2 regions of the Methylobacterium sp. E-046 genome follow, and region 1 is predicted to be linked to the other one. Evidence: predicted binding sites of a transcription regulator. Region 1 holds the regulator's gene; the other holds the start of a gene.
The links. Region 1 encodes PhoB, which activates phosphate uptake and scavenging genes when phosphate is short. Its sites were predicted from a motif close to TGTCATNNANCTGTCAT; they were not measured.
Positions count from the first base shown of each region.

Region 1 (5,334 bases):
CTGCCGCGGCCCGGCGCCTGGATGGAGACGCTGAAGCAGGTCCTCGCCTTCCCGGTCTACGCCACCGTGGCGTGGCTGGTCTGGGTGCTGGCGCAGCAGGTCGATCCGCGCGGGCTCCTGGCGGCGCTGATCGGCCTCGTGCTGGTGGGCTTCGCCGCCTGGGCCTGGGAGCTGGGGCGCACCGCCCCGCCCAGGACCGGCCGCGTCGCGCAGGGCGCCGCGGCGCTGGCCCTCGTTGCCGTCGCGGGCCTCGCCGTGACCGTGCCGCAGGATCGCGCGACGCCGTCCGCGCAGGCCGCGCATGACGGGATCGAGCCCTTCACCCAGGCACGCCTCGATGCCCTGGTGAACGGCCGCCGGCCGGCCTTCGTCGACATGACCGCGGCGTGGTGCATCACCTGCGCGGTGAACGAGGCGACCTCGCTCAACACCAAGGCCGTGCGAGCCGCGATGGCCGAGCGCGGCGTGACCTACCTGAAGGGCGACTGGACCAATCAGAACCCGGAGATTACCCGCCTGCTGGAGAAGCACGGGCGCAGCGGCGTGCCGCTTTACCTGCTCTACAGCGGCACCGGGGAGCCGCAGGTGCTGCCACAGATCCTCACCGAGGGGGTCGTGCTGGCGGCCCTGCAAGCGGTGCCGGCCGCCGCGGATCGGAGCGCCGCGCTCGTCCGCTGAGCGGGGCCGCCTCAGGCCCCCAGCGAGAAGGTCTCGTCGAACGCGTAGCCGGAGCCGCGGACCGTGCGGATCGGGTCGGGCTGGCGCGGGCCGTTCAGCGCCTTGCGCAGGCGTCCGACATGCACGTCCACGGTGCGCTCGTCGATGTAGACGTCGTGCCCCCAGACGCCGTCGAGGAGCTGCTCCCGGGAGAAGACCCGGCCCGGCGCCAGCATCAGGAACTCCAGCAGCCGGAACTCGGTGGGCCCGAGATGCAGCTCCTCGCCGCCGCGGCGAACGCGGTGTCCGGTGCGGTCGAGTTCGAGGTCGCCGGCCGCCAGCCGGTCCGAGACATGGGCGGGCTTGGCCCGGCGCAGCAGCGCGCGGATCCGGGCGAGGAGCTCCGGCACGGAGAAGGGCTTGACGATGTAGTCGTCCGCCCCCGTCCCCAGCCCCCGGATCCGGTCGCCCTCCTCGCCGCGGGCGGTGAGCATGATCACCGGCAGCCGCTCCGTCTCGCGGCGCGCCCGGATGCGGCGGCAGAGCTCGATCCCCGAGAGACCCGGCAGCATCCAGTCGAGCAGGACCAGGTCGGGGATCCGCTCGGCCAGGAGCAGCTCCGCGTCGTCGCCCCGCGCGGCCGAGTCCACGACGAAGCCCTCGGCCTCGAGGTTGTAGCGCAGCAGGGTGGTCAGCGCCTCCTCGTCCTCGACGATCAGGACTTGCATGCTCACGTTCGATGACCCGTTCACGAGGCGGCGCCCTTCGGCCTGCGGAGACGCCGGCTCCCTCCGGAGCGGGCGCTCAGGCGGAGGCTGCGGGAGGCGCCGCTCAGCCTCAACCCGCAGCCTCCGATTCTCTGGCGCCGCCCGACAGGACTGAGCGCGCCGCGGCGCCTGTGTCGAGGCGGTTCGGCTACGGAGCCTTGCCGCCGTCCACCGTCGCGTAGTTCGATGCATCGTTCTTCGGCCGGTCGCCCGCCAGCGTCTCGCCCGTGGCGAGGTAGTGGATCGTCTCGGCGATGTTGGTCGTGTGGTCGCCGATCCGCTCCACGTTCTTGGCGCAGAACAGGAGATGCGTGCAGAACGAGATGTTGCGCGGATCCTCCATCATGTACGTCAGGAGCTCGCGGAACAGGGAATTGTACAGGGCGTCGATCTCGCCGTCGCGCTCCCAGACATCGTGGGCCGCCTGGATGTCGCGGCTCGCATAGGCGTCCAGCACGTCCTTGAGCTGCCCCTCGGCGAGGTCGCTCATGTGGCGGACGCCCAGCACGATCTTCTGCGCCGGCGCGTGGTCGGAGATCGCCACGACGCGCTTGGCGACGTTCTTGGCGAGGTCGCCGATCCGCTCCAGGTCGCCGGAGACGCGGATCGCCGAGATGGTCTCGCGCAGGTCGATCGCCAGCGGCTGGCGCCGGGCGATGAGGAGCACCGAGCGCTCCTCGATGTCCCGCTGGAGCGCGTCGAGGCGCTTGTCGGCGAGGATCACCGCCTGGGCGAGCGCGTCGTCGCGGCGCACGAGGGCGTCGGTCGCCTCGGCGGTCATCTTCTCGGCCACGCCGCCCATCTCCGAGATCGAGCGACGCAGGTCCTCCAGGTCGGTGTCGTAGGAGCTGACGATATGGCCGGGCATGGTGGATCCTTCGATAAGGGCCCGCGGATCGCGATCCGCGGGGTCTGGCGGGGATCCGCCGCCCCGCCGCCGCGGCGGCGAATGCCGGTATGGTTCGGCGGAGCGTCCGGCTCGTATCAGCCGAACCGCCCGGTGATGTAGTCCTGCGTGCGCCGCTCCGCCGGATTCATGAACATCCGGTTGGTCGGACCGAACTCCACGAGCTGACCGAGATACATGAACGCGGTGAACTGCGAGATCCGCGCCGCCTGCTGCATGTTGTGGGTGACGATCACGATGGTGAACTCGTCGCGCAGCTGCTCGATCAGCTCCTCGATGCGGCCCGTGGAGATCGGGTCGAGCGCCGAGGTCGGCTCGTCGAACAGGATGACCTCCGGCCGCTGCGCCACCGTGCGGGCGATGCACAGGCGCTGCTGCTGGCCGCCCGAGAGGCCGGTCCCCGCCTGCCGGAGCTTGTCCTTCACCTCGTCCCAGAGGGCGGCCTTGCGCAGGGATTCCTCCACCCGCACGTCGAGCTCGGCCTTCGGGAGCTTCTCGTAGAGGCGCAGGCCGAAGGCGACGTTGTCGTAGATCGACATCGGGAACGGCGTCGGCTTCTGGAACACCATGCCGATGCGCGAGCGCAGATCGTTCAGGTCGACGGACGAGGCCAGGATGTTCTCGCCGTCCAGCAGGATCTCGCCCTCGGCCCGCTGTTCCGGATAGAGGCTGTAGATCCGGTTGAAGCAGCGCAGCAGCGTGGATTTCCCGCAGCCGGAGGGGCCGATCAGCGCCGTGACCTGCCGGTCGTTGAAGTTGATCGAGACGTCCTTCAGGCCGTGGAAGCTGCCGTAGTAGAAGTTCAGGTCCTTCACGGCGATCCGCACCGGGCGGCTCTCTTCGGCGCGGTTCCGGTTCAGCTCGACCGTGGGGATCGCGGAGGCGGCGTTCATCGTCGTATCCTCGAAGGGGGGGCTCAGCGCGCGGTCTGCGGCTTGATCACGAAGCGGGCGACGATCGACAGCGCCAGGATCGAGCCGGTGATCAGCAGCGCCCCGGCCCAGGCCAGGCCTTGCCAGTTCGGATAGGGTGACAGCGCGAACTGGTAGATCATCACCGGCAGGTTCGCGACGCCGCCCATCAGGTCGGGCGAGAACCAGGAATTGTTGTTGAGCGCCGTGAACAGGAGCGGCGCCGTCTCGCCCGCGATGCGCGCCAGCGCCAGGATGATTCCGGTCACGATGCCGGCCGAGGCGGCGCGCCACGTCACGCTCATGATCACCTTCGAGGGCGGGGCGCCCAGCGCCGCGCCGGCTTCCCGGAGGGTCCCCGGCACGAGGCGCAGCATGTCCTCGGTGGTGCGCACGATCACCGGCACGGCGATGATCGCCAGCGCCACGCCGCCGGCCCAGCCCGAATACGTCCCCATCGGCCGCACCATCAGGGTGTAGACGAACAGGCCGATCAGGATGGAGGGCGCCGACAGCAGGATGTCGTTGAGGAAGCGGATGAGCGCCGCCAGCTTCGAGCCGCGGCCGTACTCCGCGAGGAACGTCCCCGCCATCACGCCGACCGGCGTGGCGATCACGATGCCGATGCCGGTCAGCACGAGGCTGCCCAGGATCGCGTTGGCGATGCCGCCCCCCTCGGAGCCTGGGCCGGGGGTCGGATTGGCGAACAGCGCCGGCGTGAAGCCGCGCACGCCCTCGACGATCAGCATCACCAGAATCGAGCCCAGCACCAGGGCGCCGACGAAGGTGGCGCTGGCGCAGGCGACGCGCAGGGACCGGTCGGCGATGCGCCGGCCGGGGCGGACCCGGCCGCGCCGCGGCGCGGTGGACCGGGTGGAGGGGATCGTGCTGGACGCGTCCATCGTTCGGGCTCCTCAGGCGGCCTTGACGCGGCGCGTCAGCAGGCGGGCGATGATGAGCACCACGAAGGTGATCACGAACAGGATGCAGCCGAGGGCCATCAGCGCGTTGAGCTGAAGGCCGTCCGCCTCGTTGAACTCGTTGGCGATCCGCGACGCGATGGTGGAGCTGGGGTCGAAGATCGAGGCCGACAGGCGGTTGGCGTTGCCGACCACGAAGGTCACCGCCATCGTCTCGCCGAGCGCGCGCCCGAGGCCCAGCATGATCGCCCCGATGATCGAGACGGCGGCCTGTGGCACGAGCACGTGGCGCACGACCTCCCAGGTGGTGCAGCCGATCCCGTAGGCGCTCTCGCGCAGGACGGTGGGGATCTGCTCGAGCATGTCGCGGGCGATCGACGCGATGAACGGCACGATCATGATCGCCAGGATGATGCCGGCGGTCAGCACGCCGACGCCCGACGGGACCCGGGCGTAGAACAGGGTGCCGACGATCGGCAGGCCCTCCACCACGTTCGAGACCGGGATCTGGACGAAGCGAGCGAAGAGCGGCGCGAACACGAACAGGCCCCACATCCCGTAGATGATGCTCGGCACGGCGGCGAGCAGCTCGATCGTCATGGCGACCGGCCTGCGCGCCCAGCCGGGGCAGAGCTGCGTCAGGAAGATCGCGATCCCCAGGGAGACCGGGACGCCGATGAGCAGGGCCAGGAAGGCCGACGCGACGGTGCCGATCACCGCCACGAGGGCGCCGTACTGCTCGGTCCCGACGTTCCAGGCGCTGGAGGTCAGGAAGCCGAAGCCGAACTCGCGGAAGGCGGGCCAGCCGCCGTAGAGGATCGAGCCGAGGATGCCGGCGAGGACGATCAGAACGAGGAGCGCCGCGCCGTACGCGCCGGCCCGGAACAGGGTGTCGAGGTTCCGGCTCGGTCCCCTTCGCGCGGCGGCAGCGCGGGGTCGGCCGAGGGCGATCGTCTCTGTCAAAGCGGACATCCGCGGTTCTCTGCGAAGGGGGGCGTGGTAGCGCGGCGCAGTTCGAGAAGCGAGGGAGGAGGTCGAGACCCCCTCCCCGCCGCGCTCACATGTTGAAGACGGGCTTGCCGTCCTTGCCCTTCACGGACTTCCACTCCTCGTGGATCAGCGCCACGACGTTGTCGGGCAGCGGAACATAGTCGAGGTCGGAGGCCAGCTTG
Region 1 covers NZ_JAKSYP010000159.1:96,649-101,982, reverse strand. The annotation lists gene MKK82_RS13810 (protein-disulfide reductase DsbD family protein) at 1-678, shown strand, start outside; gene phoB (phosphate regulon transcriptional regulator PhoB) at 690-1,385, opposite strand; gene phoU (phosphate signaling complex protein PhoU) at 1,573-2,292, opposite strand; gene pstB (phosphate ABC transporter ATP-binding protein PstB) at 2,409-3,224, opposite strand; gene pstA (phosphate ABC transporter permease PstA) at 3,248-4,144, opposite strand; gene pstC (phosphate ABC transporter permease subunit PstC) at 4,157-5,134, opposite strand; gene pstS (phosphate ABC transporter substrate-binding protein PstS) at 5,220-5,334, opposite strand, start outside.

Region 2 (5,334 bases), on a different contig from region 1:
AGGAACGCGTCCGAGTCCCGCGCGAGCAGCTCTCGCGTCGTCGCGTCGAGGCTCTCAGCCTGCCACGCGGCGCGGCGATCGGTGCGATTGGTGTCGCCCTCGGACTCGGCGACTGCCGCGGCTCGTATCATCGCGCCGGGGGTCATGCCGTCACCTCGCGGCGGCGCCAAACCTGGGTGCGGGCGATGACGAGGCGGTTGACCAGCGCCAGGGCGAGGCGTGCCGCGAGTGCAGTGGCCATGATCACGCTTGCCATCGCGGCGGCGGCGGCGGTCGTGCCGGCCTCGTCCATGTGGACGATGGCGATGGCAGCGAGCTTGGTGCTCGGCCCGTACAGGAAGATCACCGCCGAGACCGTCGTCATCGCGTTGACGAACAGGTAGACCGCCAGCTCCATCACCGTCGGCATGCAGATGGGCAGGCTGACCCGCCGGAGCGTCTGCCAGAACGGCACCTTCAGCGAGGCCGATACGGCCTCGAACTCCGGGTCTATCTGCTTCAGGGCCGTCGTAGCCGTCACGTGGGCCACGGTGTAGTAATGCGCGAGCGTGTTGATCGCGAGCAGCGCCAGGGTCCCGTAGAGGACGTTCAGCGGGTTCCAGGGCGCGTTGAAGAAGAACACATAGCCGAGGCCGAGCACGAGACCGGGGACGGCGAGCGGCAGCATCGCCAGGAGCTGCGCGAAGGCGCGGCCGGCGGGAAACAGTTTCAGCTTCTCGATGAGGTAGGCACCGCAAAACACGACCACCGTGCCGATGGCGGCGACCGAGAGCGCCATGACCAGCGAGTTCCAGTAGGGCGACCAGCCATCGGCGTCGGCGGCCGCGAAGTCGTAATGATCCAGCGTCAGACTGAGGTTGTAGGGCCAGTAACGGATGAAGGAGGCCCAGACTGCGACGCCGTAGGTCCCCACGATGACCCCGGCCACGAGCACCGCGTAGGCGAGCATCAGCCGATCGCGGACCGGGCGTGACTTCGGCTCGTAGGGCACCGAGCGGGCCGAGAGCAGGGACGATTGCCGGCGCTGGATCAGCCGGTCGACGACGAAGGCCAGCACCGCCGGCACCAGCATCAGGAGGCCGACGACGGCCCCCATCGGGAAGTTCTGCTGGCCGACGACCTGTCGATAGGCGTCGGTGGCGAGCACCGCGTACTGACCGCCGATCACCTTCGGAATGCCGAAGTCGGTGACGACGAGGGTGAAGACCACGAAGGCCGCGCTGACGAGACCATAGCGGGCCCCGGGTAGCGTCACGGTCAGGAAGGTTCGCAGGCGGCTCGTTCCCATGGCGGAGGCGGCTTCGTAGAGCCGCCCGTCCGAGAGTCCCAGCGCTGTGACGAGGATGATCACCGCGTGCGGAAACGCGTAGAGGCACTCGGCGATGGAGATGCCGATCGGCCCATAGACGCTCTGGCCGAACAGGATCCCGCGCAGGAACCCCTGGTTGCCTAGGATGTAGGTGAGCGCGATGCCCGACAGCAGGGAGGGCGCGAACAGCGGCAGTAGGGCGAGCGCAAGCAGCAGGCTCTTGAGCCGCATGGCCGTGCGGGTGAGCGCATAGGCGTAGCCAAAGGCCAGCGGCACCACGATCGCGACGACGCTGCCGGCCACGGCGAGGCTGTTGAGTAGCGCATCGACCAGCGTCGGCGTGGCGAAGTAGGTGCGGAAATTGGCCAGGCCAGCCATACCGCCGTCGGGGGCTTCCAAGCTCTTGATCAGCAACGCGCCGAGCGGCAGCGCGATGACGAGCACCAGAACCAGGCACAAGCCCGTGATGAGCGCGATGCCGACCTTGCTTTCGGAAACACCGTGCCGCTTTGCCGGCACGGCCTCCGACAGGGGCATGGCGATGGTCGCGTCGGACATGACCGGCCTCAAGCGCGCGGGGTCGACGGGAAGGGCCGGAGGGCCGCCGGCGGCAGGGAGACGTAAAGGTATTGGCCCTCGCTTAGGGCGAGGTCGCCGTGCAGGTTGGCCGAGAGGTCGGCGACCAGCGTTCCGCCGAGGTCGCGGCTCGGCTCCAGGCGGGCGCGATAGAACGAGCCGAGGAATTCCAGGCTGCGCACCCGCACCTCGATGGCGTTGACGTCGGTGGCGGCGACGTTACCGACACGGATCTCCTCTGGGCGGAAGCCGAGGCGGACGGGGCTGCCGGGAATGAAGCCGCGCCCATCCTCGCATACGAGGTCGACGCTGCCGACGCGGATCTCGCAGACCCCCCCGACCGTGGCGTCGAGGAAGGTCATCGCTCCGATGAAATCGGCCACGAACGCCGAAGCGGGCTGGCGGTAGATGTCCTGGGGCGTGCCGACCTGCTCGATCGCGCCACGGTTCATCACCACGACCCGATCCGCCATGGCGAGCGCCTCCTCCTGGTCGTGCGTGACCATTATGGTCGTGATGCCGAGGCGCTTCTGCAGTTGCCGGATCTCGTCGCGAAGCCGCGTGCGCACCTTGGCATCGAGGGCCGAGAGCGGCTCGTCGAGGAGGAGCAGGGAGGGCGAGGTGGCCAGTGCCCGGGCGAGTGCCACCCGCTGTTGCTGGCCGCCAGAGAGATGGACCGGATACTTGGCTCCCTGTTCGGGCAGGCCGACGAGAGACAGGAGCTCGGCGACCCGCGCGGCGATCCGCGCCTTCGGCATTCGCGTGTTGACGAGGCCGTAGGCGACGTTGGCCGCGACGGTCAGGTTCGGGAACAGCGCATACGATTGGAACACGATACCGAAGTCACGCTCCGAGGGCGGGGCCGACGAGACATCTCGGCAACCGATCTCGATGCGTCCCTCATCCTGCCGGTCGAGCCCGGCGATCATGCGCAGCAAGGTCGTCTTGCCGCAGCCGGAAGGGCCGAGGAAGCAGACGAACTCACCTTTCGCGATCTCCAGGTCGATTCCGTCGAGGGCGGTGAAAGCACCGTAGCGCTTCGACAATCCCGAAACCCTCAGGAACGGCGTCGCATCGCGAAGCGTCATAGCAGCACCCTCGATCTCTTGCGTACTCGTTCGGACGAACCCTACTTCTTGGCGGCCTTGGCCTCGTAGCGACGCGACCATTCGGCAAGCACCCGCTCGCGGTTGTCGGCCATCCAGCCGAGATCGTTCTTGATCATTGCGGCCTCGGCATTGGCGGGGTAGTTCGCGGGCACGTTGGCAACGCTGGGATAGGCGACGACTGCGTAGCTCTTGGCGTAGAGCTCGTTGGCCGCCTTGGTCGCGCCCCAGTCGGCGACCTTGCGGGCGAGTTCCAGATGCCTGGTGGTACCGACGATGGCGTAGGCTTCTTCGTCCCAGCCCGTGCCGTCGGCGGGAACGACGACGGCGAGTGGCGCCCCCTTCGTCTTCTCAGCGGCGCCGCGCATGTCCAGCGACAGACCGGCAGTGCGCTCGCCGCGGGCGGCCTGGACGCAGGGCGCCGAACCCGAATGCAGGTACGCGGCGATGTTCTCGTGGAGCTTGTCCATGAAAGCCCAGCCGGCCTCTTCGCCCATGCCCTGGAGCCAACCGGCGACCAGTAGGTAACCGGTGCCGGAGGAGGCGGGGTGTGGCATCACCACCTTGCCCTTGAGGGACGGCACCAGGAGGTCAGCCCATCGCACGGGGACCTTCGCGCCATCCTTCTCCGCTTCCGCGGTGTTGAAACAGACCACGCCGATCGAGGCGTCGGTGCCGGTCCAGCTGTAGGGGCCGACGGAATCCCGGAAAGCGGGCTTGAGGGCGTCGGCTCCCTTGGGCTCATAGGCGGCAAGCAGACCCTGCTTCTCGAACATGAGGAGGCTGGATGCGGCGAGCCCCATCACCATGTCGGCGCGGGGATTGTCCTTCTCGGCGAGGAACCGGGCGGTGATGACGCCCGTCGAGTCCCGTACCCAGACCACCTCAATCTCGGGCACCGCCCGCTCGATACCAGCCTTGAAGGGGCCAAGCTGGTCGTTTTCCAGGGCTGTGTAGATCGTCAGCTTGGTGCGTTCCGCTGCCGATACTGCGGTTGGAGCCGTCAAAGTCGACGTCATAGCGAGGGTCAGAGCGAGGAGGCCGACGAATTTCATGGACGTTGCTCCGAGGTATTTCGTTCTGACGTTTCTAGCGTCCGATACATGACAGTAGAAAGACAAAACTTTCGACGACCAAGTTCAGGATTTACGCACTCCTTGCCTCTTTAGAAGCCACTACATGGCAAGATTTATATTAATACAGTCAGCCGTGGTTCGTCCACGGCATTTGGCAGCGGATCGATGTCGGAACATTAAAGATTGCGGGTGAAGCCGCGTTCGACCGGGATAAATGGTCCTCCGCCGTCACCCTCAGTAGGCCTGCGGCATGCGTCCGGCGGCCAGGAGCCCGTTGATGTCGTTCACGACGCCTGGCAGGTCGGCGATCGTGTCGATGAGGAAGTGAGGCCTCGAATCGGCAAACAGGGCGGCGATCCGCGTCCTCTCGGAGGCGAGACGATCGGCGGGAAGGGCGCGGAACGCATCGTAGGTCAGCCCGAGCGCGTTGCCGGAGCAGGTGAGCGCCACCGTCCACATCCCGGCCTTGCGCCCTTCGAGGATGCCCGGGACCGTATCGTCGATCTTCACGCAGGCGGCGACATCGTCAATGCCGAGTGCGATCACGTTGGCAAGCGCCTGGGCCGGGAAGGGACGCCCGTTCGGGACCTCATCTGTGGCGACCACGTGGTCGGCGACGTAGCCATTGGTGGCAGCGAGCGCGACCACCCGCTCCATGACGCGGGCGGGGTATCCGGAGCAGGAGCCGATCTTGAGGCCCTTGGCCCGCAGTTCGGCGATGGCGTCCAGCGCACCGGGGATCACGGCTGAATGCTCTGCGATCTTCTCGATCTGCAGCGGCATGAAGCGCTCGTAGATCGCGGTGACGTCGGCATCGGTCGCCTCGCGTCCGCGGGCAGCGGCGTAGCGCGCGGCGATCTCGGGCTGATTGAGAAGCGTGCGGATGTGATCCCACTTGCCCATGCCCATCGGGCCCCGTGCCTCGGGCAGGCTTACGGCGACCCCGAACTCCGCGAACGCCTCGACGAAGATCTGGGTGGGTGCGAAGGAGCCGAAATCGACGACGGTCCCGGCCCAATCGAGGATCGCGGCCTGAAGTTTCTTCGGGTGAGCGTAGGGCATGGGGATGCTTTCCTTTGCGATCAGAGGGTCGTGACGTTCAGTTCGGCGAACACCTCAGCGACGGCCTCGACCGCGCGCTCCATGTCGGCGGATTCAACGTGGCCGATGCAGCCGACCCGGAACGTTTCCAACTGCGTGAGCTTGCCGGGGTAGAGGATGAAGCCCTTCTCACGCACGGCGGCGTAGAAATCGGCGAAGCGGTACT
Region 2 covers NZ_JAKSYP010000277.1:55,832-61,165, forward strand. The annotation lists gene MKK82_RS30085 (aspartate aminotransferase family protein) at 1-146, opposite strand, end outside; gene MKK82_RS30090 (putative 2-aminoethylphosphonate ABC transporter permease subunit) at 143-1,867, opposite strand; gene MKK82_RS30095 (putative 2-aminoethylphosphonate ABC transporter ATP-binding protein) at 1,876-2,973, opposite strand; gene MKK82_RS30100 (putative 2-aminoethylphosphonate ABC transporter substrate-binding protein) at 3,015-4,046, opposite strand; gene phnX (phosphonoacetaldehyde hydrolase) at 4,302-5,129, opposite strand; gene MKK82_RS30110 (2-aminoethylphosphonate--pyruvate transaminase) at 5,150-5,334, opposite strand, start outside.
Region 2: the regulator PhoB is predicted to act here: its motif matches at 4,095-4,111, upstream of MKK82_RS30100 (putative 2-aminoethylphosphonate ABC transporter substrate-binding protein).